3 regions of the Pantoea sp. SO10 genome follow, and region 2 is predicted to be linked to each of the others. Evidence: predicted binding sites of a transcription regulator. Region 2 holds the regulator's gene; each other region holds the start of a gene.

Region 1 (10,801 bases), 750 kb from region 2:
AGCGGCTCGCGCGTCAACGTTTTTGCCCTTGAACATAAGCGGAGTGCTGCCAGATTAACCAAAACCCCTTAATGCCGCTTGCGCCATTCGCTCATCGACACCAGATTCCCGCCCTGCTCCGTTTCGCCTTCCAGCTCAATCCCTTGCTGCGTGAAGTGCGCATTGTACTGATCGCGCAGCGCGTGCAGTTCCTGGCTGTCCGGCTCCAGCTGGCGCAAGAACCCCAACGCCAGCAACAGCTGTTGCCTTGATATCAGCGCAGAAAACCCAGCCCGGCTCAAAATGCCATGCCAGCGCTGCTTATTTTCGTCGCTGCCATCGACAATCAGCACCTGCCAAATCAGCAGCACCGCCGCGCCGTTGTGCAGATGCGTGTCGTTATCGCCCGAGATGTAATCGGTAAACTCTTTTGCCGCCTCTTTGCCCATCAGCGACAACATCGATTCGATATGCACCGGCTGCAGTTGCAACCGTTTATTAAGCGCCTGCACCGCATGGCGCGAGCTGGCCGTCAGCAGCTGAAAACCTACCACGAACACCACCGCCAGCGTGGCGAGAATTAACCAAATCATCACGTCATCCATCTCATTCACTGCCGGGCATCATAAGCGCTAACGCGGGCGGGCGCCACGGCGAAAAATCGGGAAAGCGGCGTAGATGGCGAATCTCTACCTGACAGCCGCACGCGCTTCTGACAGAATAGGCGCCATCCCCGATCTAACCCTCTACAGATGGATTTCCTCTCTGATGGCAGCAAAAATTATTGACGGTAAAACGATTGCGCAGCAGGTGCGCCTTGAGGTTGCCGAAAAAGTACAGCAGCGTCTGGCGGCCGGTAAACGAGCGCCCGGTTTGGCAGTTGTGCTGGTGGGTGAAAACCCGGCTTCGCAGATCTATGTCGCCAGCAAACGTCGTGCTTGTGATGAAGTGGGCTTCATCTCCCGCTCGTACGATCTGCCCGCCACCACCAGCGAAGCCGAGCTGCTGGAGCTGATTGATACGCTCAACAACGATAACGACATCGACGGCATTCTGGTGCAGCTGCCGCTGCCAGCCGGCATCGATAACGTCAAAGTGCTGGAGCGCATCGTGCCGGACAAAGATGTGGATGGTTTCCATCCGTACAACGTTGGTCGTCTGTGCCAGCGCGCGCCAAAGCTGCGTCCGTGTACGCCGCGCGGCATTGTCACCTTGCTGGAGCGCTACAATATCGATACTTACGGCCTGAACGCCGTAGTGGTTGGCGCATCGAATATCGTTGGCCGTCCGATGAGCATGGAGCTGCTGCTCGCCGGTTGTACCACCACCGTGACGCACCGTTTCACCAAAGATCTGCGTCATCACGTTGAGCACGCCGATCTGCTGGTGGTGGCGGTCGGCAAGCCGGGCTTTATTCCGGGCGACTGGATCAAGCCGGGCGCGGTGGTGATTGATGTGGGTATCAACCGTCTCGACAGCGGTAAAGTGGTGGGTGATGTGGAATTCGAAGCGGCTGCTGAGCGCGCCTCGTACATTACGCCCGTTCCAGGCGGCGTCGGTCCAATGACGGTCGCGACACTGATCCAAAACACGCTAACGGCGTGTGAAGAATTTCACGACATTGAGGAGGCATAATGGCCAGTTTTTCTCTCGGTAAACATGCCCACGTTGATTTGTGCGACCTGCTGAAACTCGAAGGTTGGGTGCAAAGCGGTGCGCAGGCGAAAGCGGTGATTGCGGAAGGCGAAGTGCGCGTCGATGGCGCAGTTGAAACGCGTAAGCGCTGCAAGATTGTTGAAGGCCAGAAGGTCGAGTTTGCGGGCTTTAAGATTACGGTTGTTGCCTGACCTTTAGGCGTCCCAATCGGGGCGCCTAAATCCGCTCTTCCCCCACCACCCGAGTTTCCCCTTCAATTTGCTCCAGCGCGATGTGATTCACCGCCGTATGCTGCGCAATCAACGTCGCCAGTTTCGGTGAATGGCTGGTGATCCACAGTTGGCTAAACTGGCTGGCTTCGGCGATCAGTCGTGCTAATGCAGGCAACAAATCTTCATGCAAACTGTTTTCCGGTTCATTCAGCGCCATAAACGCCGGCGGACGCGGGCTGAGCAGCGCCACCACTAAGCAGAGAAAGCGCAGCGTGCCATCCGAGAACTCGGCGCTCTCCAGCGGTCGCAAAATCCCCCGGCGTGACATCAGCATCTGAAAACGCCCGTTCTGCACGTCAACGTGAAATTCCGTGTCCGGGAAGGCTTCGGCCATCACCTCGAGCAGTAATTCGGAATGACCGCGTTCAACAATTGTGGCCCAGGCTGCGGCCAAATTGCTGCCATCGTGGCTCAGTACCGGCGCACGCACGCCAATCTGCGGCGCACGAATCGGCGAACCGGGCCACACCGCAAACTCATGATAGAAACGCCACTGGCGCAGCCTTTCACGTACCTGGGAAAGCTCGGGATAAAGGTGCGGCTCGCCAAGCTGCCCAAACAGCGACTCTTCCGGATGCAGCACCGCAGGATAAGCAACGCGTTCGCCCTCAACGTTGTGCAGGAAAGCGGTTTGATTTTGCCGCTGCAGGATGCAGGAGGAAGGACGCCGACGCTGGCCGCTCATCCATATACGCTCCTCTTTCACCAGCGGATCGAGGTTAAACATGCTGGTGGCTAACGGCTCAGGAAAACCAATATCAAGCTGATAATCCATATCATCCATCACCACCGCGAGCGCCAGACGTTTAGGATCGTGGCGACGATCGCCGCGCCGCAATCCCCCCGCCCACATCGCTTTCTGGATGCCGCCCTCTTCCGCCAGCGCCAGCGCTAAACGTCCGCCCGCCGCTTCGTGCAGTAGTCGCACCGCTTTATAAAGGTTGGATTTTCCGCAGCCGTTCGGGCCGCTCACCACGTTGAGCTGTTGCAGCGGTAGCGTCAGGTCGCGCACCGAGCGGAAGCCGTGAATATGAATCTGTTCAATCGCCATCAATAAAAAAGGGCGATTTCTCGCCCTCTCCGGTTATTTGCGTCGCCAGCTGGAACCTTGCGGCCCATCCTCAACGATCACGCCCAACTCATTGAGCTTATCGCGCGCCACATCCGCCTGCGCCCAATCTTTGGCTGCACGCGCATCGGAACGGGCTTTCACCCAATGCTCGATTTCCGCCACTTCATCGTCATTCACCTGCGCACCGCTTTGCAGGAACTGCTCGGGATCCTGCTGCAGAATGCCGAGCACGTTAGCGATCTGGCGCAGTTTCGCCGCCAGCGCATCAGCGGAGGCTTTGTCTTCAGTCTTCAGGCGATTCACTTCACGCGCCATATCGAACAGCACCGAATAGGCTTCCGGCGTGTTGAAGTCGTCATCCATCGCGGTACGGAATCGCGCTTCAAACTCTTCACCACCCGCCGCCGTGGCATTGGCATCGGTATGTCGCAGCGCGGTGTACAAGCGCTCAAGCGCCGCACGCGCCTGGTTGAGGTTATCTTCGCCGTAGTTGAGCTGGCTGCGATAGTGGCCCGACATCAGGAAGTAACGCACGGTTTCGGCATCGTAATGCTGCAACACATCGCGCACGGTGAAGAAGTTATCCAGCGATTTCGACATCTTCTCGCGATCAACCATCACCATGCCGGAGTGCATCCAGTAATTTACATACGGGCCATCGTGCGCACAGGTGGATTGCGCCACTTCGTTTTCATGGTGCGGGAACATCAGGTCCGAACCGCCGCCGTGAATGTCGAAATGGGTGCCAAGCTGTTTGCAGTTCATCGCCGAGCACTCGATGTGCCAGCCTGGACGGCCGTTGCCCCACGGCGAGTTCCACGCCGGTTCGTCGGCTTTAGACATCTTCCACAGCACGAAGTCCATCGGATTGCGCTTTACATCCGCCACTTCAACGCGTGCACCGGCCTGCAGCTGCTCCAGATCCTGACGCGACAGCACGCCGTAATCCTTGTCGCTCATCACGTCGAACATCACGTCGCCGTTGTCCGCCACGTACGCGTGCTTACGCTCAATCAGCCTGCCGACCAGCTCAATAATCTCGTCGATATGGCGCGTTGCGCGCGGCTCCAGATCCGGCGGCAAAATGCCGAGCGCGGCGAAATCGTTGTGCATCTCGGCGATCATGCGGTTGGTCAGCGTTTCGATGCTTTCCCCGTTTTGATTGGCACGTTTAATGATTTTGTCATCGATATCGGTGATGTTACGCACGTATTTCAGCTGATAGCCCACGTAACGCAGATAACGCGCCACCACGTCGAATGCCACAAATGTACGCCCATGGCCGATATGACAGAGGTCGTAAACCGTGATACCACACACGTACATACCGATTTCACCGGCGTGGATAGGTTTAAATTCCTCTTTCTGTCGACTCAGGGTGTTATAGATCTTCAACATTGAATGGTTCCGTTAGTGACGTTTGCGGGATACGCCCTTGCAGCGTAGCCGGTTATTGTGCCGTATTTTTCTGACTTGTGCATCGCTCGGTTGCCAACTGCCGTCCGGTTACTGACGCGTTATTGGAAATTGTGATATAAGAAGCGTCTACAAAAATGCCTCGCCGCCTTACAGGCGTGGCAGTTGATACTGACGACAACCTTGACAGGAAGAAAATAATGGTCACTTTCCAGACGAACCATGGCGATATCGTAATCAAAACTTTCGATGACAAAGCGCCGGCTACCGTGAAGAACTTCCTGGAATACTGCGCGGAAGGTTTTTACGATAACACTATCTTCCATCGCGTAATCAACGGTTTCATGATTCAGGGCGGCGGTTTTGAGCCTGGCATGAAGCAGAAAGATACCAAAGCAGACATCCGCAACGAAGCGAACAACGGCCTGAAAAACACCAAAGGCACCCTGGCGATGGCGCGTACACAGGCGCCACACTCTGCAACGGCCCAGTTCTTCATCAACGTGGCAGACAACGACTTCCTGAACTTCCGTGACGAAAGCCTGCAAGGCTGGGGTTACTGCGTGTTCGCTGAAGTGGTTGAAGGCATGGACGTGGTTGAGAAAATCAAAGCGGTGAAAACCGGCCGCAGCGGCATGCATCAGGACGTTCCGGTTGAAGATGTTGTCATCCAGAAAGTGACTGTTAGCGAGTAATGTCGCGCACGCTGTTTATCGCAGATCTGCATCTGTGTCATGAAGAACCGGCAATTACTGCCGGTTTTCTGCATTTTTTGCAGGGTGAAGCGCGCGCCTGCGATGCGCTTTATATCCTCGGCGATCTGTTTGAAGCCTGGATCGGCGACGACGATCCTAATCCGCTGCATCAGCAAATCGCTGCGGCGCTCAAGGCGCTGCCGGTGCCGAAGTTCTTTATTCACGGCAATCGCGACTTCCTGCTCGGCCAGCGTTTTGCGCGTGCCAGCGGCATGACGCTGCTGCCGGAAGAGAAAGTGCTCGATCGCTACGGACATCGTGTGTTGATCATGCACGGCGATACCTTGTGCACCGACGATGCAGGCTATCAGCGTTTCCGCGCCAAAGTGCATCAACGCTGGTTGCAGCGTCTGTTCCTCGCGTTGCCGCTGCGTCTGCGCATGCGTATTGCCGCGCGCATGCGCAATGGCAGCAAGCAGGCGAATCAGCACAAGTCGGTTAGCATCATGGACGTCAATCAGTCCGCGGTGGAAGCCGCGATGACGCGTCAAGAGGTGGCGATTCTGATTCACGGCCACACGCATCGTCCCGCCATTCACGCCTTCCCGCTGCACGGCGAAAACGCCGAGCGCGCGGTACTGGGTGCCTGGCATGAGAACGGATCGATGATTCAGCTTGATGCCAGCGGCGTCAGCCTGATCGAATTCCCCTTCTGAAATCCGGGCATCAATGCCCGTTTTCCGCCTACGCAACCGTTTTCCTTGCTGCCATCTCATGCTATTCTCTGTGCCCTTCTTCGCCTGCCCGCCCGGCCAGGTTCGTTTGCATATTCACAGGAGTTGACCGCATGTCATCCAACGCCGCCCCGGCCCGTATCGCCATTGTCATGGGTTCCAAAAGTGACTGGGCTACCATGCAGTTCGCCGAGGAAATTCTTAACAGCCTGGATGTTCCCTTCCACGTTGAAGTGGTCTCAGCTCACCGTACGCCCGACAAACTGTTTAGCTTCGCGGAAACCGCAGCCGACAACGGTTTTCAGGTGATCATCGCCGGTGCCGGCGGTGCTGCCCATTTGCCGGGCATGCTGGCCGCGAAAACGCTGGTGCCGGTGCTGGGCGTGCCCGTGCAAAGCGCGGCGCTGAGCGGCGTCGATAGCCTCTACTCCATCGTGCAGATGCCGCGCGGCATTCCGGTGGGTACGCTGGCGATTGGTAAAGCCGGTGCTGCCAACGCCGCCCTGCTGGCGGCACAGATTCTGGCGATCCACGACAGCGCGCTGTCAACGCGCATCGCCAACTGGCGTCAAACGCAAACCGATGAAGTGTTGAACAACCCGGATCCGCGGGAGGACGTATGAAGCCGGTTTGCGTCTTAGGAAATGGTCAGTTAGGCCGCATGCTGCGCCAGGCAGGTGAACCGCTGGGCATCGCGGTGTATCCGGTGGGTCTGGATGCGGAACCTTCTGCGCTGCCGATCGCCGAAAGCGTGATCACCGCTGAGATCGAGCGCTGGCCGGAAACCGCGTTAACCCGCGAACTGGCGAGCCATCCGGCCTTTGTAAATCGCGATATCTTCCCGCGTCTGGCCGATCGCCTGACGCAAAAACAGCTGCTGGATCAGCTGAACCTCGCTACCGCGCCGTGGCAGCTGCTGGCCGATAAAGCCGAGTGGCCAAATGTGTTCAACTCGCTTGGCGAACTGGCGATTGTAAAGCGTCGTACCGGCGGCTATGACGGCCGCGGTCAGTGGCGTTTGCGCGCCAATGAAACCGATGCGCTGCCGGATGAGTGCTACGGCGAATGCATCGTTGAGCAAGGCATTAACTTCAGCGGCGAAGTGTCGCTGGTCGGCGCGCGTGGGCACGATGGCAGCACGGTGTTTTATCCGCTGACGCATAACCTGCATCAGGACGGCATTCTGCGTATCAGCGTGGCGTTCCCGCAGGCCGATACCGCACAGCAACAACAGGCGGAAGCGATGCTCAGCGCCATCATGCATGAGCTGAAGTATGTTGGTGTGATGGCGATGGAGTGTTTCATTACGCCAGAAGGTTTGCTGATCAACGAGTTAGCACCGCGCGTGCACAATAGCGGCCACTGGACGCAGAATGGCGCGTCAATCAGCCAGTTCGAGCTGCATCTGCGTGCGGTTTTGGGCCTGGCGCTGCCAAAGCCGGTGGTGTTTGCGCCGTCGGTGATGGTGAATCTGATTGGTACTGAGGTGAATCTGGCGTGGCTGCAGCAGCCGCTGGTGCATCTGCATTGGTACGACAAAGAGGTGCGTGAAGGCCGCAAGGTTGGGCATCTTAATCTCACCGATAGCGATCACGCGCGTCTGGCGTCAGCCTTGAATGCGCTGGTGCCGCTGCTGCCGGAAGCGTATGCAAGCGGGATTGCGTGGGCGGTTGAAAAGCTGTAGTTCAGCTGTTTTTCCCTCACCCTAGCCCTCTCCCACTGGGAGAGGGAACCGATCGAGCTAACATCTCCCTATGGGATAGGGCCGGGGTGAGGGCATCAGCCCGCTCAGAACTCCCCTTACCCCACCATCTTCATCGCCACATGGCTCCAGCGATTCAGATGCGTAATCTGGAAACCATGCGCCTTAAACAGCGCATCGAGCGACGCTTCCGAATGAATCGTGATATGCCCATTACGCGGCGCGATATACCAGTCATTCATCCCCAAATGACTCACTTCGTCAGTGGTCGCGGTGCTGAAGAAAAACACTCCGCCTTTTTTCAAAAAACCTGACACTTCTGCCAGCGTTTTATGCGGATCCGGCGTATGCTCAAACACCTCAAAACTGGTCATAAATTCATAAGAATTCAGTTCTGGATAATCGCCGGGCACAAACGGATCCCACGCCACCATATCAATGCCCACTTCCTGCATTAAGCGCGCCAGCGTGCCGGTGCCGCCACCGTAATCCAGCATTTTTTTGCCGTGATATTTTTTGAATAACGTCAAAATCAGATCGCGATTTCTCATCGGTCGATTGATCTCATAGTTAGGATCAAACTGCCCGTAAGCCTCGTTATACATATGCTGTGCATAATCCGCTGGCGTCCAGTCATCGCATGCGTGGGTATACACCAAACCACAGGTCTGGCATTGATGATAATAAATCGCCACGCCGGTGAGCGGATAAGTGTAACGACTGGCATTTTCCGAATGACAGATGGTATTGAAATCGGTCACACCATACAGCGTGGCCTCGCCCTGGCAGACTTTACAGCAGCCGATTTCAACAACGGATTTGACGATAAGTGGAGATGACATGTTTAGCCTTAAATAAGTCTGGTCTGCTTTCATGAGTCGACTCACGCAGACCAGAACTTAAATTTAAGACAAATCGTTTTGCTTATCCGGCACTGAAGCTTCTGAACAGCGCCTTCTGTTTTAACAGCCGAATCCCCAACCAGGCACCGCACAGCGAGAGCAGCAGCGCGCCGCCGATCGGCAAGGCGATCCACAACGTCCAGTCTGGCTGCCACGGGAAATCGAAGATCTTGCGCTGCAAGCCCCACAGCGCCGCTTCCGCGCCCAGCGCCGCCGCAATCCCCGACACCACGCCAAGTAGCGCAAACTCGCACCATAAGGTGCCGCGCAGCAGGCGTTTACTGGCACCCAACGTGCGATAGACCACCAACTCCTGCCGACGCTGACGCATGCCAACCTGGATCTGCGCCAGCAACAGCAGCACGCCGCACACCGTTACCAGCACCACCATCACTTCCAGCGCCTGACTGACCTGCGTCAGCACCTGACCAATCTGGCGCATCATGCTGCCGATATCCAGCAGGCTCAGTGTCGGGAATGCGCGATTTAGCTGCGCCAGCAGCGCCGGATTGCTCTCCATACGGAAGCTGGTCAGCCAGGTTTGTGGCTGTTGATCGAGCGCGCCCGGCGGGAAGATAAAGAAGAAGTTCGGCCGCAGACTCTCCCAATCGACCTTGCGCAAGCTGGTGATTTTGGCGCTGAACTGCTGCGTGTCACCGCTGAAGGTTAAGCTATCGCCGAGCTTCACGCCGAGGCGATCCGCTAACTCCACTTCCATCGACACTTCACCGGCTTGCGGCGGCCAGTTACCGGAAATCAGCGGATTGTGATCCGGACGCTCCGCTTGCCACGTCAGATTGAGTTCGCGATTCAGCGCGTTATCCAGCTGGGGATCGGCCTCTTTGCCGTTTAGCTCGGTGAGACGTGCACGCACAATTGGGTAGAAGGTCTCCGGCTTAAGCTGATGCCCAGCCAGGAAGTCGCGTACCTGCGGCACCTGCTCTTTGGTGATGTTCAGCAGGAAATAGTTCGGACTGTCCGGCGGAAGTTGCTGTTGCCAGCGATCCAGCAGATCGCCGCGCATCACCAGCAGCAGCGCCAGCAGCATAAATGACAGCGAAAACGCCGCCAGCTGGCTGAGCGTCATCGCCGGTTGACGCAGCAGACGGTTGATCGCCAGGCGCAGCGCCAGATTGCGCACCACCAGCCGATGCAGCAGCAGCAAGGTGCCCCAGCCGAGTAACGCCAGCAGCAGCGCCAGCATCACCACGCCCGCCAGCAGCGCCCATAGCATTTTGCTGCCGCCCATTAGCAGCGCCAGCAAGCCAATCACCACCAGCGCCATTGCCGGCAGATAGAATCGCAGCGGCCAAACGTTCGCCACCGCATCCCGCCGCAGTACGCGCAGCGGTTGCGTCGCCATCAGCAAACGATACGGACGCAAACCCACCAGCAGCGAAATCACAAACATCGCGCCGATCGCCCACAGCCACGGCCAGAAACTCGCCGCAGGCAGCGCGCCCGGCAGCACCGGTTTCAGCATCAGCAGCAGAATCACTTCAATGCCCTGCCCTAAGGCGCTCCCGACAATCGCCGCCAGCAGCAGCACCGCCAACCATTGACCGATAATCAGCCGCTGCAGCGCCTTGCGCGTTGCGCCCAGCGTTTTCAGCACCGCCACCAAATCGTAGCGGCTGCGGCAGTAATGACTCATCGCCACCGCCACCGCAGCAATCGCCAGCATCAGCGTCAGCAAGGCGGAAAGCAGTAAAAACTGCTGCGCGCGCTGCATCGAACGGCCCAGCGCATCTTCCGAATTATCCACGCTGATCCAGCGCTGATCGGCTTTTAGCTGCGGCGCGATCCAGCTGTCATAGCGCGCCAGCGGTGCCGGATCGCCGGAGAATTTATAGCGCCAGCTTAGACGACTGCCCGGCTGCACCGCTCCGGTTTTCTCCACGTCGGCCAGATTCATTAGCAGACGTGGCGCGGTCTGGAACGGATTGAAGCCGCCATCCGGCTCCTGAATCACTTCCCCGGCAATGCGCAGCGTGGTGTCGCCGACATCCACGCTGTCGCCCACTTTCAGATTCAACAGCGCCAGCAAACGCGGTGCGACCAACACCGTGCCCGCTTGTGGACGTAGGCCCGGCGGATCGGTTTGCAGCGTGCCGAACATCGGATAGGCATTGTCCACCGCCTTCACGTCCGCCAGCTGCGGCGTCTCTTGCGCGAAGGTCATGGTCATAAAGTGCAGCTGGCTGCTGACCGACAGCCCTTCGTCGCGCGCTTTGTTAAGCCACGCTTCCGGCGCGGGCGCGGTGGTGCGCAGCGTGCGATCGCCCGCCATAAAGTCGCGGCTCTGCTGGCTTAAGCCTTTTTCCATGCGATCGCTGATCGAGCCCAGCGCCAGCACGCAGGCCACCGCAAGCG
Region 2 (10,801 bases):
TTTGATTCACGGCACCAATGCTGACTTTGGTATTGGCATGCGCGTGAGTTCCGGCTGCATTCGCCTGCGACCGGATGATATTGAAGCGCTGTTCAATAGCGTGCCGAAAGGGACGCGGGTGCAGGTGATCAATCAGCCCATCAAATATGCGATTGAACCCGACGGTAAGCGCTACGTTGAAGTGCATCAGCCGTTATCACGTAATGATAAGGACGATCCGCAAACCATGCCGATTGCGCAGTCAGCGCAGCTGAAAGCCTTCTCGAAGAGCGAGAAGAGTGATACGGCGTTGATCAAGGAAGCGATAGCCCGACGTTCCGGGATGCCGGTATTAGTGAGCAGCGGTGAGCCGGTTACAGATGAAAGCGCAGTACCAACGGAGCAGCGTGGTGAAGCTGTAGCGCAGCCCTGAATTCGGACCAGAGAATCGCAGAATCAGGACAAAAAAAATGGTGCCACATGGGCACCATTTTTCAAACCAGAACTCTTACTTACGGTAAGAGTGAGCCTGGTTGTCCAGACGCTGGTTAGCACGAGCTGCGTCATCTTTAGCAGCCTGAACGTCAGAACGGATTGCGTTCACGTCGTTGCTCAGCTGATCAACTTTAGCGTTCAGAGTCTGAACGTCTGAAGACAGTTGGTCGATTTTAGCGTTGCTTGAGCAACCAGCCAGCATAGTTGAAGCCAGGATTACAGCGCCCAGTACCAGTTTAGTGCGATTCATTCTTTATACCCTCTAGATTGAGTTAATCTCCATGTAGCGTTACAAGTATTACACAAAGCTTTTTGAGTTGAGAATAAATTTTTGATGAGAACATGCTTAAATTTGATCGTTCGCTCAAAGAAACAGCATTTAACAGAAGATGATGAAAATAATTAGCTAAAACAGAGAGATTTAATCGGACTAACCTTAATCATACGAGATTTTGAATAGTTAATTTCGATTGGAAATTTCTGGCTTTTGTATTACCTCTGCAATAAAAAAAGCGCCTTTAAAAGGCGCTTTTAAATAAAAATTCAGTTGCTAATCAGATTACATGTACAGACGCGGTGTTTGTCGTTCCGCTTGGTACTAATGCACCTGAAACCATTACCACCACATCGCCTTTCTGCGCATATCCGCTTTCCAGCGCCATTTCTTTACCAATGCGGTAGAAATCATCAGTTGAGGCAATTTCTCTCACCAGATGAGTTTCGATACCTTTGCTCAGAATCAGCTGACGAGCGGTGGTTTCGTTGGTGGTGAGCGCCAGAATGGTGGCATCCGGGAAATACTTACGGATAGCTTTAGCAGATTTACCACCTTCGGTGGCTACAACAATCAGTGGTGCTTCCAGCTTCTCTGCAGTCTCAACGGCACCGCGGCATACCGCTTCGGTGATGCGCAGCTTGCGTGAGTCCTGCAGCGAGTCAATGCGCGATTTCATCACGCGATCGGTACGCTCACAGATGGTCGCCATGATGGTGACCGACTCCAGTGGATAACGACCTTTAGCACTCTCACCAGACAGCATGACCGCATCGGTACCATCGAGGATGGCGTTCGCCACGTCGCCGGCTTCCGCGCGGGTAGGGCGTGGGTTCTTGATCATGGAATCCAGCATCTGCGTCGCGGTGATGACCACTTTGCGTGCTTTATTACATTTCTTAATCATCATCTTCTGCGCGAAGATCACTTCCTCAACCGGGATCTCAACGCCGAGGTCGCCACGAGCAACCATGATGCCGTCTGAGGCTTCGAGGATCTCGTCGAAGTTGTTCAGGCCTTCCTGGTTCTCGATTTTCGAGATGATCTGAATATGCTCGCCGCCATGCGCTTTCAGGTGCTCACGGATTTCCAGCACGTCAGAACGCTTACGGATAAACGAAGCGGCGACGAAATCAACGTTCTGCTCGCAACCAAAGATCAGGTCGCGCTTATCTTTTTCGGCCAGTGCTGGAAGCTGAATGGAGACACCTGGCAGGTTAACGCCTTTGTTCTCGCCCAGGTCACCATTGTTCAGTACGTTACATACCACGCTGTTTTCGGTGACTTCAGTCACTTGCATACCGATCAAACCATCGTCGACCAGAACGGTATTACCGATTTTCAGGTCTTCAGTGAAACCGGCATAAGTCACAGCAACGCGTTCACTGTTACCAATGACTGACTGATCGGTGGTGAAGGTGAAGGTCTGGCCGGCTTTCAACGACACATCGTTGCCGCCTTCCAGTTTCATGGTACGAATTTCCGGACCTTTGGTGTCCAGCAGAATAGCGGCCTGACGACCGGTTTTTTCCATAACGGCACGCATGTTGGTAATGCGTTGGCCATGTTCAGCGTAATCCCCGTGCGAGAAGTTAAGGCGCATCACGTTCATGCCCGCTTCCAGCAGTTGGGTCAGCATTTCTTCGGATTCGGTTTTTGGACCGATAGTACAAACGATTTTGGTCTTTTTCATGTCAGGTTTTCTATAAGTTGTGATGGATGATAAAGGTCGGGATTCGATGCGCACGGCACCGAAGTGAGAATATTTATGGTGTTGGATCGGATTTCACAGAAATAAGAATAGGAGACGAAAGCAAAGCGTGCAGAGAAGTTATGCAGTACGCGAGGGAACTGAGTGATCAGTGTTGCGCAAATCATTGGAGTTGTTTGCATAGGCACGTTAGCGCTGAAACCTTTCAGGTGGAACAACGCGGCATAGTATAGTCGCTAAGTATGCGAAAACCAATATAAAAGCGGCGCGATATAGACGATGCAGATCAAGAAAAAGGTGTTGCGCAAGGAGACAAAACCAAAGTGGTGCGCTCTAATGGACTCGAACCATCGACCCCCACCATGTCAAGGTGGTGCTCTAACCAACTGAGCTAAGAGCGCATTGAGGAAATTCACAAATTGGTGCGTCCGAGTGGACTCGAACCACCGACCCCCACCATGTCAAGGTGGTGCTCTAACCAACTGAGCTACGGACGCACTTGGTGCGCTCTAATGGACTCGAACCATCGACCCCCACCATGTCAAGGTGGTGCTCTAACCAACTGAGCTAAGAGCGCAACACGCTGTCAGGGCGACAGCGGGGACGAATATTAACGGCAGGCCGTGATGCTGGCAAGGGGAAAAAGTGTTTTTACCCTACGACTGACCAGCAACTGTGCTATGCGTCGTTTTTTTCGCCGTTACCAGCCACTTAGCGCGCGGCGCGCGCCAGGATGACCTGCGCAGGCAGGCGCTGCAAACGACGGATGCGCCAAATCATCATCACCGCTGCGGAGGTCAGGCCGATAATAAAGCCACACCAGAAGCCGGCGGGACCCAACTTCGGCAAGACCCAATCCGTCATCGCCAGTACATAACCCACCGGCAAACCCAGCACCCAGTAGGCGATAAAGGTGATGAAGAAGATCGAGCGCGTGTCTTTATAACCGCGCAAGATACCGCTGCCGATCACCTGAATCGAATCTGAGAACTGATAAATCGCCGCCAGCAACATCAGCTGTGCCGCAAGGGTAATGACTTCTGGATTTGCCGTGTACAGGCCGGCGATATCGTGACGGAAAATCACGGTAAACAGTGCGGTGATGGCCGCCATGCTGATGCCGACGCCTTGCCCGGTCCACGCAGCAACGCGCGCTTGTTCGGCCGAACCTTGTCCCAGCCGATAGCCAACGCGAATGGTAGTGGCGACGCCGAGCGACAGCGGCAACACGAACATCAGCGAGCTGAAGTTGAGTGCAATCTGGTGTCCGGCCACTTTCACGATACCGAGCGGTGATACCAACAGCGCCACCACGGCAAACAGCGTCACCTCAAAGAACAGCGCCAATGCCACCGGCAAACCCAGCGTGAACAGGCGTGACAAAATCGTACGTGACGGTGCAGACCAGCGCGTTTTCATACGGATGTCGCGCATGCTTGCCATTCGTTTCACCCAGAAGCGCATCACCAGGAACATCACCCAATAGACCGATGCCGTCGCCACGCCGCAGCCGACGCCGCCTAAGGCCGGCATACCAAAATGGCCGTAAATGAACACATAGTTGAGCGGAATATTCACCATCAGGCCGAGGAAGCCGAGCAGCATCGCCGGTTTGGTTTTCGACAAACCTTCGCATTGGTTGCGCATCACCTGGAACAGCAGGTAACCCGGTGCGCCCCACAGCAATGCATGCAGGTATCCTTCAGCTTTGGCGGCCAATTCAGGATCGATATCATGCATGGTGTTAATCAGATAACCGGCGTTCCACAGCACCACCATAATCAGGAGTGCAACACCGATTGCCATCCAGTATCCCTGGCGCACTTGTTCCGCGATACGTTCGCGTCGTCCTGAACCGTTGAGTTGCGCAACGGTAGGCGTCAAAGCCAGTAGAAGACCATGACCAAACAGAATGGCGGGAAGCCAGATAGAGGTGCCGACAGCGACGGCGGCCATATCCGTGGCGCTTACCGCACCGGCCATAACAGTATCTACAAATCCCATCGCAGTCTGGGCCACCTGAGCAAGGATGACCGGGATCGCGAGGGCCAGCAATTGACGCGCTTCGGTAAAATACTTCTGCACGTTACACCTGCTTAATTAATGAAGAGAGCGGGGCGAAATCCCCAAAGAATGCGCGCACAGTGTAGCGGCAGCGCTGGCTTCCGCCAAACGTTGATCGCATTTTGTTTAGCAATTTGTGTAAAGTTTGAACTCCGCCAAATTAAGCTGCCGCCGACAAGCTGTGATAAACTGACGCAAACTTTGCAGAGGCTAAGATTATGTTTACTGGAATTGTGCAAGGCACGGCAGAAATTGTCGGCATTGAAGAGAAAGATCTGTTTCGTACCCATATTGTGCGCTTACCGGATGAGCTGTTACCGGGACTGGCGCTAGGCGCATCGGTAGCCCACAACGGCTGCTGCCTGACTGTGACTGAGATTAATGGCGATCGGGTTAGCTTCGATTTGATTAAAGAAACATTGCGCATTACCAACCTGGGTGAATTACAGGTCGGGGATGTGGTGAATATTGAGCGTGCAGCGAAGTTCTGTGATGAAATTGGCGGCCATTTGATGTCTGGCCATATTATGACCACGGCGGAAATCTGCAAAATCATCCAGTCAGAAAACAACCGCGAAATCTGGTTTAAATTACAGGATGCCACGCAGATCAAATATATTCTGCATAAAGGTTTTGTGGGTATCGACGGAATTAGTTTGACCGTTGGCGACGTTACCAAAAGCAAGTTCTGTGTGCATCTGATTCCGGAAACCCTCGAGCGCACCACGTTAGGCGCGAAGAAGTTTGGTCAGAAGGTCAATATTGAGATTGATCCTCATACGCAGGCCATTGTGGAAACCGTTGAACGCGTATTAGCGCAGCGTGAAGCCGCTGCACTGGCGCAGATTGCCAGCGCAGAATAATGGCGCTAAAAAAGGCGCCCTGCGGCGCCTTGATTTATTTCTGCAAGCTCATTAACGCGCTACGCGTAATCCGCCATCCTTGCCACGACTGAATACCACCTGCCACAGCTGAATATCACGGGCGCGAAACGCACCGGCGCAGGCGTTGAGATAATAGTCGAACATTCGTTTAAAACGTTCGCCATATTTCTCAGCCAGCTGCGGCCACGCCGCCTGAAAACGTTCATACCATGCCATTAACGTCGTATCGTAATCTGCGCCAAAGTTGTGCCAATCTTCCATGACGAAATGTGGCTCACTGGCATCAGCGATTTGACGGACCGACGGCAGACAACCGTTCGGGAAGATATATTTATCAATCCACGGATCGACATTCATATCCGTTGTGAGGGCACCAATGGTGTGCAGTAAAAATATGCCGTCTGGTTTGAGATTGCGGTCAGCAACATCAAAATAAGTGGCATAGTTTTTCGGCCCGACATGTTCAAACATTCCGACAGAAACAATGCGATCATATTGATTATTCAGGTCGCGATAGTCCTGCAGTAAAATAGTGACATCCAGTCCTTCACAGCGTTGTTGTGCCAGTTTTTGTTGCTCTGCAGAAATAGTGACGCCATGCACCGTGACGCCATAATGGCGTGCGGCATATTCCGCCAGTCCGCCCCAGCCACAACCGATATCCAACAGCGTCAAGCCCGGTTCAAGTTGTAACTTGCGGCAAATCATATCCAGTTTGGCCTGCTGCGCGCTTTCCAACGTATCAGCATCTTTCCAGTAGCCGCAGGAATATTGCATATAGGGGTCAAGCATCAGTGAGAATAGATCATTACCCAGGTCGTAATGCTCTTTACCCACAATCCAGGCGCGTTTTTTCGATTGCAAATTAGTAAGACGCGCGGCGGCGATTCGCAACGTATCTTTAAAATGCCGCGGTAATTGTTTATCCAGATGGTGTTTTAAAACGCGATGGAAGAACATATCAAGCTGTTCGCACTCCCACCAACCATCCATGTAACTTTCACCTAATCCGAGCGATCCTTCCTCGAGCACGCGTTTAAAAAAATCTGGATGCTTTACCTGAATATCCCAGGGACGAGTGCCATTAACTGCAATATCAGCACGCTCTAGCAGTTCATTGACGATCCGAAACCAGTGGTTTTCTTCAAGGCTCACTTCTTCTATAACAGATGAACTCATAGCTTCTCCATCACCTTCCGATCTGAACCTGAGAAAAAGAATAGCCAATTTCCCAAGACCTGTGAGAGAACTCACGGAAAATCCGTGCGCCAGAAATCCGACGTTTTACAGAGGCATGAATTTGAATAGAAAAGTTGGACGCAACACTGGAGTACCGTGCAGACGCCATCCCGCGACAGAGTCGCTAAAGGTATTACATTTATATTATTGATTTAATACAGAATTACTGACCCACTGAGTATATGCTCACGTGGGTCAATATTCAACGGGTTATCGTTAGTTTGCTAACGAAAAGCGTTGGCTTAGAGATTATCTTCGCAGGGACGGGAAGTGTGGGCAATATCACTTTGTGCGTTTGCCGATCGCTGGCAGACAAAGCCCGCCCACGCCAGTACCACGGTGACCACCATCACTAATGTGGTGTTGAACAGCGCCTGGTCAAGGCCGGCGGAGACCAGCAGGCTGGCGACAAAGCACAATCCTAACTGGAATAAATTCTGTAATCCTGCCGCTTTACCGGTGGCGTGCGGGAAGGGCGCTAATGCGCTGGCCACCACAATCGGATAGATCGCGCCATTGGCCAGCGCCATGCCGCAGAAGGGCATCAGCAGCACAAACAGCGGCGCTGAAGGCATCAGGGCGATGACAAACAGACTTAGGATGCTCAGACTATACAGCACCAGCAACCACGGCAGCAGTTGCGCGCCCTGATAACGATTTAACAGCGCGCGGCAGCCAAAGCCGCCAATCAGAAACGCAATGGTCTGCGGAATATAGCTCAGGCCAATATCGCCCGGCGTCAGGCCAGCTGCGGCGAGAATGAAAGGTGAGCCCGTCAGCCACGCGAAAAAGCTCGCCGAACATGCCGAATAGATTAAGACGTTACCGCTGTAGACGCGGGTGCCTAGCAAAGTCAACCAGCCGGGTTGTTTGCCTGAGGCGACTTTCTCGCGCTTAGGTGAGGTTAACTGCAGCGTACCGATCAGCAACACCACGGCAACCAGCGTCAGCGTGATAAAGATGCTGCGCCAGTGGAAGTGGCCGATCAGCCAGGCGCCGAGCAGCGGTGCCAGCGCCGGAGACAGCGCAACCAGCGGCATAATCGTTGCAAACACTTTATTAGCTTTTGCTTTTGGATAGTGATCCACCACCAGCGCCTGCCAGCTTACGGCAGCCGCACACACGCCAATCGCCTGCACAAAACGCAGCGCCAGCATCAGGCGGACATCGGTCACCCACAGCATTCCCAGACAACCGAGGGCGAAGATGGCCAGGCCCGCCAGCAAAATCGGCTTACGTCCATAACGATCTGATAGCGGTCCCCAAAATACCTGGGCACAGGCAAAACCGCCGAGAAACAGACTCAGGCTGGCGCTGATGGTGCCGGGTGCGCTAGCAAAATCACGCTGCATATCGCCAAAGGCGGGTAAATACATATCCGTGGCAAGAAAGCCGAGCATGCTGAGCACGGCGAGATAAGGCATAAATGCTTTAGACGACAACATGTTGATTCTCTTTTGGGCAGGGTAAACGCCGGGGAGTGTAAAAGGATGCAGCGCGCTTTGTGAAACGCTAATATTTGCATGATGCTGTTAAAATTTTTGAAGGCAAAATTATGTGGTCAGAATATGCGCTTGAAGTGGTGGATGCAGTAGCGCGCACCGGCAGTTTTAGCGCGGCAGCGCAGGAGCTGCATCGCGTGCCCTCTGCCGTCAGTTACACTGTGCGCCAGCTGGAAAACTGGCTGGCGGTGCCGCTGTTTGAGCGCCAGCATCGGGAAGTGGTGATGACAGCGGCGGGCGAGCATTTTGTGCGGGAAGGCCGTTCTGTTATCAAAAAAATGCTGGCAACTCGCCGACAGTGTCAGCAACTGGCAAATGGCTGGCGCGGCGAGTTGAGCATCGCGGTCGACTGCATTGTAAAACCGCAGCGTACGCGACAGTTAGTGAAAGACTTCTACCGCCATTTTCCCGACATGGAGCTGATTATCAGCTACGAAGTGTTCAACGGCGTGTGGGATGCGTTGGCTGATGGTCGGGTGGATGTGGCGATTGGCGCAACTCAGGCCATCCCGGTGGGCGGACGTTTTGCCTTTCAGGATATGGGCGCGCTGAACTGGCGTTGTGTGGTGAGTCCCGATCATCCGCTGGTTAACAGCAAGGAGCTGGATGATGAAACCTTGCGGGCGTGGCCATCGCTGGTGCTGGAAGATACCTCGCGTGCGTTGCCGCGCCGTATGACATGGACGCTGGATAATCAGCGGCGGTTGGTGGTGCCAGAGTGGGAAACCGGGATGGATTGTTTGCTGGCAGGATTATGCGTCGGCATGGTGCCTGGCCATTTGGCGCGTCCACTGCTGGACAGCCAAAAACTGGTCGAGCTGGCGCTACCGCAGGCGTTTCCGGACAGTCCGTGCTGCGTCAGCTGGTCAGAACAGCGCGCGTCACCGGCGCTGGCGTGGTTACTGGCTTATCTCGGGGATGCGGAAACGCTGAACCACGAATGGCTCAGCGAAGTGTCGGCTTAGCGGCGGTAGTCGCGGAACGGACCGTACGCCACCGAACGGCGTTCAATCAGCGTTGGCTGGACTTCGATAGTTTGCGGATCTTCGCGCTTGCTGGTGATGCGATCCAGCAGCATTTCCAGCGCTTTTTCACCCAGTTCAGCTTTCGGCTGGTGCACGGTGGTGAGCGCTGGTGTGAAATAGCGCGCGTTGCGCACGTTATCGTAGCCAATCACCGAGATATCCTGCGGTACGCGCAAACCCATCTCATCAGCAGCGCAAATCGCGCCCATCGCCATGATATCGCCACCGCAGAACACCGCGGTTGGACGCTGTTTCTGATTTAAGATCTGTTGCATCGCCTGATAGCCCGATTCAGGCTCAAAGTCGCCCTGAACCACCCACTCCGGACGCACTGTAATGCCCGCTTCGTTCATTGCCTGCAGGAAGCCAGCATGACGTCCACCGCCGGTGTTGCGCTCCATTTGGCCAGGAATGGCACCGATATCGCGATGGCCACGTTCAATCAGATAACGCCCGGCGAGATAGCCGCCCTGAAATGCATTGTCCTGCACGGTATCGGTGAAATCACCGCGTGACGCGCCCCAATCCATCACCACCATGGGGATATTGCGGTTCTCTTCCAGCATCTGCAGCAAATCGTCTGGATATTCCGAACACATCACCAGCAGACCATCGACGCGCTTTTGCGCCATCATTGACAGGTAAGCGCGCTGCTTTTGCAGATCGTTGTGCGCATTGCCGAGAATCAGCGTATAGCCGCGTTCGAAGCAGCGGTTCTCCACCGCTTCGATAATTTCAGCGAAGTAGGGCGCTTCGCTGGAGGTCGCCAGCAGACCCAAGGTTTTGGTGTGATTAACTTTAAGACTACGCGCCACGGCACTTGGCGAGTAGTGTAATTCTTTGATCGCTTCCCATACGGCGTTACGCGTCTCTTCCGCAACGAAACGCGTTTTGTTGATGACATGCGAAACCGTGGTGGTTGAGACCCCCGCGCGTTTTGCGACATCTTTAATTGTTGCCATGAAAATGGTGCTCCTGGGCTTATCGCAACTTACTGATAAGTATATTGTTAAACGTTTGCGTCTGCTAATGCTTTTACAGCCCAAAAAAGCGGGCAAAACGGCATGTTCAAGCAGGCAAAATCACTTCATCACGCTGTAAATACAGCCTGCGCAAAATCTGTTGCGCAACGAAAGGCGGCGATTCTAGCAAGCTGGCGCGGATAACACGAGATTTTTGCCTATTGCTATGCGAAAATCGTCTTAACCCTAATAATTGTGTGACTAAGGAGTTGTGATGAATACCGACCTGAAGCTGGCGCTAATGACCACTGTTGGCGCACTGTTGATGATTATCGCCTTCAGCTTTACCGCGATCATGCATTAACAAAAAAGCCGGAGCTGAGAACAGCATCCGGCTTTTTCATGTCTGTTGCGCAACAACTAGCGAATGGTTTTTGGCGTCATCATACGACGCGCGCCCACATAGTGTTTCTGCCAGTAATCCTCACCCAATGCGCTAATCTGAATATCTTTGCCGGTACGCGGCGACTGAATGAATTTGCCATTGCCAAGATAAACGCCCACATGGTCGGCGGTACCGCGATTGTTGATGCGGAAGAACACCAGATCGCCTTTCTCCAGCATTTCACGCTTAATCGGTGCCGCATCACGCAGGTGATACATCTC
Region 3 (10,801 bases), 260 kb from region 2:
AAAAGGAATATGGGGTTTTTTAATCAGACAATACCTTGTTTAGTAAGTTAATTTTTCTTCATTGATAAGTGATGCCGAAGGATTTAGCAATATTAAATAGGAATAGCCCTGGAAGTCGTAGAAATCAGGTCCGAAACGCTAAACTTTGGTGAATAAATATTAATGACTGACAATTCCGGTAATCCTGCATCAACGCAGAATTTGGCTGCTATGGCGCAAGGAAAGGTTAATTTTACGTCAACATTGCGTGCTGATGAAAAGTGATGTCTGATTAAATGCGGCGCTAAGCCAACTATCAGCCTAAGTTCAGGCTGGCACGGCTCACTAATAAATTACCGCATGTGATCGCACCAAAAGGCAAATTAGTGCATATAAACAGCGGAGCACACAGGGTGCCCCGACCAATATTAATAAACCGATGGTTCGCCTTGCGGACGCGTTTTAAAGCGGCGATGCAGCCACATGTATTGCTCTGGAGCCAGCAGCACCGTCTCTTCCACCACTTTATTCATCACCACAGCGGTATCAAGTTCAGATTCCAGCGTAAATTTGTCGCGGATATCTGGCATCATTTTCAGCTCATAGCCGCGCGCGTTCGGCAGACGTCGCGCCAGGAACGGCACCACGCTTGGGTTTGCCAGACGAATCAGCATATGGGTGCCGGTGGTGGTCGCCGCATCCTGAACCGCGAAGAATGGCGCAAACACGCTGCTGCGCGGGCCATAATCATGATCCGGTGCATACCAGATAATGTCGTTGTTCTTCATGGCGCGAATCATGCCTTTCAGATCTTTGCGGTCCAGCATGCTTTTATTAGAGCGCATCCGGCCCCAGGTTTGCAGCCAGTCGATCAACTTGTTGTCGTTGGGACGATACACGCCAATGCCTGGGTTGTGCATACCAAATACCCGCGCTCCCAACTCCAGAGTCAGAAAGTGCATACCAATTAATAATATGCCGCGCTTCTCTGCCAGCGCGTTAGTCACGTGCTCCAGCCCGCTGGTGGTGACCCATTTACGAATACGCCAGTCCGGCCAGAACCACGCCATCCCGGTTTCAATCAGCCCCATGCCAACCGATTCGAAGTTGTGCTTTACCATCGCGTCACGTTCATTGGTCGGCATAGTGGGGAAGCACACTTCAAGATTACGCTGCGCCACTTCAACGCGCCGCTTCATAAAGCGCATGGCAACGCGACCCAATCCGCAGCCAATTGCATGCAGTACCGGATAGGGCAACAGCACCAGCAGATAAAGAAAGCCAATGCCGAGCCAGGTCAGCCAATAGCGTGGATAGAAGAGTTCACGGGTGAGTTGGGGAAGTTGAGTCATGGAAATGTCAGTATCCTGCGTCTTATGCCAGAGAGTCCGGTTTCTGTAATTTTTTGTCATTATGCCATTTTTTCATTCTGGCTGAAATCAAGCATAGACCGAGGACGGCTTTCCTACAGCAGGGATGCGCACGAAAACGCAATTGTGGCGCACAAATGCGTGTGTAATTTCAGCCGGCAGGCTTATCAAACCAAAATTTTTGTATCAGGCAGAATTCGGGTATCATACGCGCGCTAAATTTCTCTGATTGCTAACAGGACGAACACCATGCCAGTGTTACATAACCTTGTTTCCAATAAAGAGCTGAAGGAACGTATGTTGGCGGAAACCGAACCACGTACCACAGTCTCTTTTTATAAATACTTCCAGATTGCCGATCCTAAAGCCTTCCGTGATGCCCTCTACGTTGAGTTAACCAAACTCAAGGTGTTTGGTCGCGTCTATGTTGCGCACGAAGGCATCAACGCACAAATCAGTGTGCCCGCCAGCCGCTACGAAAAGATGAAGGCCGCTTTGTATGCCTTTGATGCGGCGCTAAATAACTTGCGCATGAACATAGCGCTGGATGATGACGGTAAATCTTTTTGGGTGCTGCGCCTGAAAGTGCGTGAACGCATTGTAGCGGATGGGATTGAAGACAATAGCTTTGATGCCAGCGATGTGGGTGCTTACCTGAAAGCCGCGGACGTTAATGCGATGCTCGACGATCCGGATGCGCTGTTTGTGGATATGCGTAACCACTACGAATATGAAGTGGGGCGCTTCGATAACGCCATGGAAGTGCCGGCCGATACCTTCCGCGATCAACTGCCGATGGCCGTTGATATGCTGCAGGATCAGAAAGACAAAAAGATTGTCATGTACTGTACCGGTGGCATTCGTTGTGAAAAGGCCAGCGCCTGGATGAAGCACAACGGCTTCAAAGATGTTTATCACATCGAAGGCGGGATTATTGAATACACCCGCCGGGCGCGCGAACAGGGCTTACCGGTGCGTTTCAAGGGCAAAAACTTTGTCTTTGACGAGCGCATGGGCGAGCGTATTTCCGACGATATTCTTTCCAGCTGTCATCAGTGCGGCACGCCTTGCGATAGCCACACCAACTGCATCAATGATGGCTGTCATTTGCTGTTTATTCAGTGCCCAAGCTGCGCTGAAAAGTACAACAACTGCTGCAGCCCAATCTGCATGGAAGAGTCAACGTTGTCGCCAGAGGAGCAGCGCGCACGCCGTGCGGGACGAGAAAATGGCAACAAAGTGTTCAACAAATCACGTGGTTTGCTGAACATGACGATGGCGATTCCGGCGCCAGATAAAAAATAAGCGACAAACAGCCTGAGGTCTGCGGACTTCAGGCTGTATTTCGTTTACTTACGCACGCCTTCCACCGAAATAATCAGTTCAGCTTTCTGCGATGCCGGGCCAAGATCTTTGCTGATGTTGAACTCTTTCAGCACGATCTCACCGCTGGCTTCAAATCCTGCACGGTAGCCGCCCCACGGATCTTTGCCTTCACCGATCAATTTTGCATCCAGCGTGACGGGCTTGGTCACGCCATTCAGCGTCAGGTCACCGGTGATCTTGTAATCTTTACCCTCTTTCTTCACGGCGGTAGAAGCAAAGGTTGCCTGCGGGAACTTACCGGTGTTGAGGAAATCCGCGCTGCGCAGGTGTTTATCACGCTCAGCATGGTTGGTATCGAGGCTGTTGGTGTTGATGGTCACGTTGACTTTATCTGCCGCAGGATTGGCTTCATCAAACGTGAAGCTGCCATCAAAGTCTTTAAAGGTGCCGTACAACCAGCTGTAGCCCAGGTGCTGAATGCGGAACTGCACAAACGCGTGCTGGCCTTCCTTATCAAATTTGTAATCAGCCGCGCTGGCCGTCAGGCTGGCGCTCAATAATCCGGCCGCTGCTACTGCCAATAATGTCTTCTTTAGCATGTTACTTTTCCTTTTCAGAGATTAACGGGATGCGGTAACCCAACATCCTTTTCAGTGTCACATCACGGTCGATAAAATGGTGTTTCAGGGCTGCCAGCGCGTGCAGTGCTGAGATCAGCACCAAACCCCACGCCAGCCAAAGATGAATGTCACCCGCCAGATCCGCTTGTTGCGCGGCACCGCTGAACAGGGCGGGAACCGCGAACCAGCCAAATACTGAGATCGGTTTGCCATCGGCGGTGGAGATGAGATAACCGGTGAACAGCAGCACCAACAGTAAGCCGTATAACAGCCAGTGCGCGGCGGTAGCGCTGCGTCGTACGGCGGGCGAATAACTCGCCAACGGTTTGGGCGGCGGTGAAATAAAACGCCAGCCGAGGCGCAGCAGCAGCGCAGCGAACAGCAGAATGCCGATGCCTTTATGAATTTCGGGCGCATCGTGATACCAGCCATCGTAATAGCCCAATCCGACCATCCACAAACCCAGCGCGAACATGCCATAAATAACCAGCGCCATAAGCCAATGCAATAAAATCGAGACAGCGCCGAAATGCTGTGTGGAATTACGCCACATTAAAATCACCTGGAATGAAATAAGTGGTAATGAGCATCTACATTTTGCAATGAAAGATCAATTAACCTTACTTTTCTATAAAGTTGAAAATCATCTTCGGAATAAATGAGGATTTAATTAAAACTCAGTCAGAATAATTGAAGGGATAGCTTAAAAGGCGGGGCTTATTGCGAAGTATTGCATATTCACTACACCAAATGCGGCATAGCGCTGCACTGAATGTTGATATAGGTAATTAACTGTCAGTTTGTGTCAATTTCGCCGGCACAGGATTAGTACCGGCAAGTATGGTTTAGTTAAATCGCGCGAGCGAGAAAGGCGCAATATCGAAAGAGAACGGTTTGTTCTGCGCAAATTCACTGGCAAGTTCACCCAGCACGCTGGCGAATTTGAAACCGTGTCCGCTTAAGCCGGTGATGATCAGACGATTAGGTTCGCCCGGTAGCGTATCGATAATGAAATCTTCGTCCGGCGTATTGTCGTAGCTGCAGGCTTCGCCATGCAAACAGACGCCCACGCCCGGCAGGAATTTACGCAGGAAGTTAAATGATTCGTTGCCGTCTACCGCGATGCTACCAAAAGGTTTGCGATCAGCCGGCGTTTGCATCAGCTGTCCGCCATCGTGACGTCCCACTTTCAGCGCGTTGTTATCCGCCGGGAAGCCGTAAAAGTGGCTGCCATCGCTCATCTCCACGGTAAAGCCGGGGAATTTATTGTTCTCGCTGTAGCGACCATCTGCCTGATACCAGGCGAAAACTTTGCGCACGGGCGCAACCGGCAGATCGGCGACCAACTGGCTCACCCAGGTACCGGCGCTGACCAACAGTTTACGCGCGCGGAAAATGCCATCGCTGGTGGTGACTTGCTGCAGATCGCCGTCACGACCTATCTCTGTCACCGGACAGTTAAACAGCTGCGCGCAACCGGCCTGTTCCGCCAGCTGCACCCAGCTGCGCACCGCTTGCTCACATTTGAGGAAGCCGGAGTTGGGTTCGTACACGCCGATGTAGCCATCCGGCACTGTGAACTGCGGCCAGCGCGCGCGCACTTCATCGGCTTGCAGGATTTTCACATCCAGCTGCCACGCTTTCGCGCTATCGATAACATTTTGAATAAAGGAGGAGGTGATGGGCGCTAAGTTGAGGATGCCGCTGCGATGCATGATGCGCTCGCCGCTCTGGCGTTCCAGCTCATCCCAGAGTTTCTGTGCGCGTAGCACCAGCGGCACGTAGCGTTCACCTTCACCATACGCATGGCGAATCAGGCGGGTTTCCCCATGATGTGTGCCCTGGCTGTGCGGCGGATGGGCGCTATCAATCATCAGCACCGATAAGCCAGCCTGCGTGGCGTAAAACCCGGCTGCTGCGCCGACCGAACCGCTTCCCACCACAATCAGATCATAAACCATAACGACATCACTCCAGCAAAACAGCGAAATTTTTCAACAGCATATCAAAAGAGAGCGCCCATGAAAAAGGCACCCTGTTGGGTGCCCTTTCACGCGATAGTAGAAATTAATGCTTTTGATTGTCGCGTAGGTACTGCTCGGTAGACTCTATTTTTGCAATGCCAGCTTCGAGTAGAGAGATGAACTGTCTGGCTACGTCGGTAGTCAGCCAGTAGGTCGGACCCACGTCAGCTTCTTCTTCTTTCTGCCCCTGCGAGGAGAGCGAGTGCAGGCGAATCATCATGGCGTCATAACTGTCTACGGTGCTGATGTCCCATCCTACCAACGGATGAGTCTGGATGACGTCTTTATTTCTGTCCATTATAACCTCCGTATTACTCGTTAAACGAAGTGCTTCTTGAGGTTCAATGCGGCTGTATCGTGCACTAGCGAAACAATTATAACATGAAATAGCGGGTACAATAGTTAAAAGGTATGACGAACCTAAACAGAGTAAAAATAAACGCGGTTAACATTGCCGTTTAATCGAATAATAAAATGCCCGCAGCGTCAGGCATTTTATTGGAATTATTACTGGCAACAATGACGAAGTTATCGGCTTTTATAAGGGAAAACTTTAGGCCGAAAAAGGGGGCACTTTTATGAGTGTGGCTCGACCGGCAGCAGGCCGTGACGTTTCTGAATCTCTTCCGCCAGCCGGGTAAAATGCTGCTGTAACTGCTCGTCATGGTTCTGGTTTTGCGCTTCCAGCGTCAGGTTGTGGACCAGCAACTGATTGGCGCGATCGTCGAGACAGAAGGTCAAGGTGGCAAACGCATTTTCTAATACGGTTAAGCGGCGTTGTTGCTCAGCAATAAATGCCAGCAATTCTCCGAAGGTCATCGCCTCTTCTGGTTTTTCAGTAGTCATGTAAAACACCTCCTGTAAGCATGACGAGGCAAGAATAGGGGATCGTTTAACATGAGTCTAGATGCAGGAAGTTTTTCTGGCGAGAGGGAAATAAAAACAAAAAAGCCGGATAGCGATACCCGGCAAAAACGGCACAGTGGCAGTTAATCGTTATTAAACCAGTCGTCAGCGCTTTCCCAGGTTTCTTGTAACAGTTCGCTGATGCGTTCGCGAGACTCTTTACAGCCACCAAACACGCTGAGTTGGTTGCCGCCGGCATAACGCACTTTGACGTGATGATCGTCGTCGGGGAAATCCTGCGTAATGCGACGAACCAGTTCGACGCTGAGTGCATCCAGTGCACCCGCAGGAAGGGGCGAAGTTTTTGCTACGGTAATTTCAACACGCATAGAAGCCTCCGGGATAATATACTGTTTATTTGTACAGTATAAATTTCCCGAAGGCAAGCAGCAGATCATTATTCTTTGATGCGCCAGTTCAGCGTTTCACCAGCAAGGAAAGGCACCAGCGTGTCATCCGCCAGCGCAATGCTCTCTTCAACCTGCCAGGATTCTCGCACCAGCGTCAGCGTGCCTTCATTCAGCGGCAGACCGTAGAAGTTCGCGCCGTTCTCCGAGCAGAAGGCTTCGAAATGATCCAGCGCATTCAGCTCCTCAAACACGGTGGCGTACGCCGGCAATGAGGTCGGCGCATTGAACACGCCGGCGCAGCCACAGCTGGCTTCCTTGAGGTGACGCAGATGTGGCGCGGTATCGGTACCGAGGAATACGCGACGATTCCCGCTGGCGACCAGCTTGCGCAGCGCTTCCTGATGGATATTGCGCTTCAGAATCGGCAGGCAGTAAAGATGCGGACGCACGCCGCCCACCAGCATGTGGTTACGGTTGAACATCAGGTGCTGTGGCGTAATGGTGGCGCCCAGCAGATCATTACCGGCTGCCAGATACTCCGCCGCTTCTTTCGTGGTGATGTGCTCCATCACCACTTTCAGCGCCGGGAACTGTTTACGCAGCGGTTCCAACACGGTTTCAATAAAGCGCGCTTCGCGATCAAAAATATCGATGTGAGAATCGGTCACTTCGCCGTGCACCAGCATTGGCATGCCGATCTGCTGCATGCGATCCAGCACCTTAGCGATGGCGGCGATGTTGGTCACGCCGTGGCTGGAGTTGGTGGTGGCGTGCGCAGGATAGAGTTTGGCGGCGGTAAAAGTGCCGTCAAGGAAGCCGCGCTCGATCTCATCGGGATCAAGTGAATCGGTGAGATAGCAGGTCATCAGCGGAGTAAAAGCATGCTCAGCAGGTAACGCAGCCATGATGCGCTCGCGATACGCCACGGCAGCGGCCACGCTGATAACCGGTGGAACCAGGTTTGGCATGACAATCGCACGACCATTTACTGCGCTGGTATAAGGCAGTACGGCGTTGAGCATCGCGCCATCGCGCAGATGGATGTGCCAGTCGTCAGGGCGGCGGATGGTAATGTGCTGAGGTTGGGCTGTCATTCAAAAAGACTCCGGCTGAGAAGAAAACGAGAGGCACGTTTAGGCCGGGGAGTAATCATAAGGATGTGGGCAACCGTTTGCACGGGATTTTATTGTGACAAACAAAAACCGCACCGGAAGGTGCGGTTGCGCGGATTAATCAGTAAACGGAATCACCAATTGTCCCGGTTTCACTTCAATTCCTTTAGCAAGTTTCTTCGCCAGCGCTTCGCCTTTGCTGCGGTCTGCACTCAGCACATAAGCAGGTCTCTCATTAAAGTAGCGCTTCAGCGACTCATTGAGATACGGCGTGAGGGTTTTCATAATCGACGCCATTTTCTCTGGCTGCACCTGCGCATCGACAATCTCCATGTCATGCAGATAAATCGCGCCTTCCTGTGCGTTGTAAACCGGCTGCGCCTTCATCTTCAGCAGCATTTCGGCCTGCTGCGGACCAAACAGCGAGCTGACATTGATATTGGCTTTACCCGAGAGCGTTATTTTGCCGGGTTCTTCACGGCCAATCTGACTGTTGAGATCGCTCAGCACAATGTGCGCATTCACCAGCCCGGAAACGCCGATATCTTTTTCGAAGTTATTGCGCTTTTGCAGCGCCTGATTCACTTCCTGTTCGCTGATGGTGTATTGCGTCAATTGGTTACAGCCGCTGAGTAGCACGGCAAAAAGCAGAGCGAAAAGCCCGGTAAACGCCATTTTCATATTGTCCTCATCCTGATCGAAACGGCAAAACAGCGATAGCCTGCCTGAATCAGCGGCATGTGTCACCAGGAGAGAGATGAGAAGCGCCGCAGCGCCTCTCAGGGATGAAGATTATGCGGCGATGGAGGAGAGCAGATTAACCTGGGTCTGTTTCGCCATGTTGTCGCGATAATCGGCAACGCGACTTGGCCATTCAATGCCGTTGACCAGCGTTAAGGAGCGCAGCAGCGGGAAAAGATGAATATCATCTTCCGACAGTTCGCCATTTACCGCATTGGGTTTGACGATCAGCTTGTCGAGCTGACGCAGATCATCGCTGATGTTTTTGATTAAGCCCGGCGCGTGTTTACGCAACTCGCTGAAATCGCCCACGCTGGCCTGCTTCTTCTCGCTGAAATAGCTACGCGCTTCCGGCGTGGCGAATTCGGCGAAGGAGGCATCGGCGATGCGCGGCAGCAGCAGCTTATTGACGTAGCTATTCACGTGGCGCAGCCAGTCGCTGATCGCAGGATTGCTTTTGCCATTAAGCAGCGGTTGGTGGTCGTATTTATCAACCAGGCGCACAATATCCATACTTTCCGGTACAGCGCTGCCATCGGCCTGTTGCAGAATCGGCGCCATTTTCTGGCCGATCAATTTTTTCGGCGTTTGCTCGTCGTCATTCAGCATAACGATGAGTTCTAACGGCAGATTTTTTAAGCCGAAAATCATGCGTGCTTTGACGCAGAAAGGGCAGTGATCGTAGATGTAGAGTTTCATCCCGTTTCTCCTGTGGTTCTAAGGGTGACGGAGGCCACCCTTTTTTCCGGACGTGCGGGAAGTATGGAAGAGATCTTTGGGGGGGGGCAAATTAGCTGCTGAAAATCGCTGGTGCCACCGAACGCGGCTGGAACTGCCACCAAAGCGCCAAAAGGGTGATCATGCCAACGCTGCTCAGCAGCATCCACGGCAGTTCCGGCAGCGCCCATTGCTGGCCCATATCGAACATCCAGCCGCCGCCGGAGTAGCCGATCAAACCGCCAATCGCGAGGCCGAGTCGGCTGAAGCCCATATAGCTGCCGCGCGCACGCGAACTGGCCAGCGAAGCGCTGAGCGTTTCTCGCGCCGGTTCCGCGATGATTGAGCCCAGATAAAAGAGGGCGATCAGCATAAATAGCGACGGCAGCGAATCGGTCATGCCAACCGGCAACAGGCTGAACGTCATCAGGAACAAGCCGGCCATCAAACGCGTTTCGAGGCGGAAGCGTTTTTCGCTCCAGCGCGCCAGCGGATAGAGCAGGCTTAATGACAGCAGCGCTTCAATCGCGTACATCCACTTCACCGCAGCAGGCGCCCCGGCCACCTGATTCACCATCACTGGCAGCATCAACATCACCTGCACGGCGAGAATGTAGTAGCCGGTCAAAGTCAGCACGTACAGGCGAAAACGCTTGTCCTGCCAGACGCGTTGCATCCCTTCACGCATCGCAATGCGTTCGGTTGAGATGCGCCACGCCGGTAACCAAACGGCGTTAAACAGCGCAGCAGTGACAAACACCGCCGCGCCAACCCAGCACACCAGACGGAAATCCCACGCCAGCAGCCAGCTACCAATCAGCGCGCCCAGCACCGCACCGGCGCTGTCCTGCATCATCAGCAGGGAGAAGAAGCGGCCGCGATCGCGTGCGCGCACCAGTTTCATCACCAGCGCGCTGCGTGGCGGATCAAACAGCGTGCCGCCAAGGCCGGAAAGCAAACAGGCAAACCACAACAGCCAGGGTTCATGCGCCAGCGCCATGCAGGCAAAACCCGCCGCGCGCATCAGCATGCCGGTGACGATCAGCGGACGCGCGCCAAAACGGTCGGCAATCGCACCGCCGAAGATGCCGAATCCCTGCTGGACGAACTGGCGCAAGCCAAGCGCAATACCGACCATCAACGCGGCCCAGCCCAGCTGTTCGACAAAATGGATGGAAATGAGGGGAAACACCACGAAAAAGCCCATCACAACCAGCATGTTATCCACTAAAAGAAATGTTTTACCGAGGCGTCGTGCCCGCGCAACCCGAGACATGCTAATTCCTGAGCAAATGAGAGGAGATAAGAGACCAATTGGTCTATTTTCCGCCTGCTCAGCGGCGAAAAACAGCTTTCTCAGGATGATATTTTTTCATCGATTCCACAGAAATATTAATCCTAAATCAGGATGAATCCTGAGGAACGCGTTCAAGGGTTTTACCGCAAGCGGGGTGACGGTTATAGTGAGAAGTATCGCCGCTGGCGTACATCTTTCTTAAGTTATGGATTTCAGGAGTCATGATGTTTGGCTATCGTTCTGCTGGCCCACGCGTGCGCCTCACTACCGATCGCTTAGTGGTGCGTTTAGTACACGAACGCGATGCCTGGCGATTAGCGGATTATTACGCTGAAAATCGTGCGTTTCTCAAGCCGTGG

Evidence for each region. The regulator PurR, encoded in region 2, represses purine synthesis genes. The targets are predictions, from matches to a motif close to CANGCAAACGTTTGCNTG.
Region 1: the regulator PurR is predicted to act here: its motif matches at 5,836-5,853, upstream of purE (5-(carboxyamino)imidazole ribonucleotide mutase).
Region 3: the regulator PurR is predicted to act here: its motif matches at 7,736-7,753, upstream of pyrC (dihydroorotase).

Annotation. Positions count from the first base shown of each region.
Region 1 covers NZ_CP040095.1:1,115,428-1,126,228, reverse strand. Annotated here, with positions in the region: gene FCN45_RS05155 (DUF1198 family protein) at 69-572, opposite strand; gene folD (bifunctional methylenetetrahydrofolate dehydrogenase/methenyltetrahydrofolate cyclohydrolase FolD) at 748-1,614, shown strand; gene ybcJ (ribosome-associated protein YbcJ) at 1,614-1,826, shown strand; gene FCN45_RS05140 (AAA family ATPase) at 1,852-2,958, opposite strand; gene cysS (cysteine--tRNA ligase) at 2,992-4,377, opposite strand; gene ppiB (peptidylprolyl isomerase B) at 4,596-5,090, shown strand; gene FCN45_RS05125 (UDP-2,3-diacylglucosamine diphosphatase) at 5,090-5,806, shown strand; gene purE (5-(carboxyamino)imidazole ribonucleotide mutase) at 5,938-6,447, shown strand; gene purK (5-(carboxyamino)imidazole ribonucleotide synthase) at 6,444-7,508, shown strand; gene FCN45_RS05110 (class I SAM-dependent methyltransferase) at 7,625-8,368, opposite strand; gene ybbP (putative ABC transporter permease subunit YbbP) at 8,451-10,801, opposite strand, start outside.
Region 2 covers NZ_CP040095.1:1,867,334-1,878,134, forward strand. Annotated here, with positions in the region: gene FCN45_RS08695 (L,D-transpeptidase family protein) at 1-412, shown strand, start outside; gene FCN45_RS08700 (major outer membrane lipoprotein) at 488-724, opposite strand; gene pykF (pyruvate kinase PykF) at 1,029-2,441, opposite strand; tRNA gene FCN45_RS08710 (tRNA-Val) at 2,784-2,860, opposite strand; tRNA gene FCN45_RS08715 (tRNA-Val) at 2,880-2,956, opposite strand; tRNA gene FCN45_RS08720 (tRNA-Val) at 2,960-3,036, opposite strand; gene FCN45_RS08725 (MATE family efflux transporter) at 3,171-4,544, opposite strand; gene FCN45_RS08730 (riboflavin synthase subunit alpha) at 4,742-5,386, shown strand; gene cfa (cyclopropane fatty acyl phospholipid synthase) at 5,438-6,586, opposite strand; gene punC (purine nucleoside transporter PunC) at 6,889-8,091, opposite strand; gene punR (DNA-binding transcriptional activator PunR) at 8,202-9,113, shown strand; gene purR (HTH-type transcriptional repressor PurR) at 9,110-10,135, opposite strand; gene FCN45_RS08755 (YnhF family membrane protein) at 10,410-10,499, shown strand; gene FCN45_RS08760 (C40 family peptidase) at 10,556-10,801, opposite strand, start outside.
Region 3 covers NZ_CP040095.1:1,607,304-1,618,104, forward strand. Annotated here, with positions in the region: gene FCN45_RS07435 (Kdo(2)-lipid IV(A) acyltransferase) at 408-1,331, opposite strand; gene FCN45_RS07440 (rhodanese-related sulfurtransferase) at 1,599-2,654, shown strand; gene FCN45_RS07445 (YceI family protein) at 2,699-3,274, opposite strand; gene FCN45_RS07450 (cytochrome b) at 3,276-3,848, opposite strand; gene solA (N-methyl-L-tryptophan oxidase) at 4,141-5,256, opposite strand; gene bssS (biofilm formation regulator BssS) at 5,363-5,617, opposite strand; gene FCN45_RS07465 (hypothetical protein) at 5,896-6,165, opposite strand; gene dinI (DNA damage-inducible protein I) at 6,309-6,554, opposite strand; gene pyrC (dihydroorotase) at 6,623-7,669, opposite strand; gene FCN45_RS07480 (lipoprotein) at 7,805-8,368, opposite strand; gene grxB (glutaredoxin 2) at 8,480-9,127, opposite strand; gene mdtH (multidrug efflux MFS transporter MdtH) at 9,219-10,421, opposite strand; gene rimJ (ribosomal protein S5-alanine N-acetyltransferase) at 10,667-10,801, shown strand, end outside.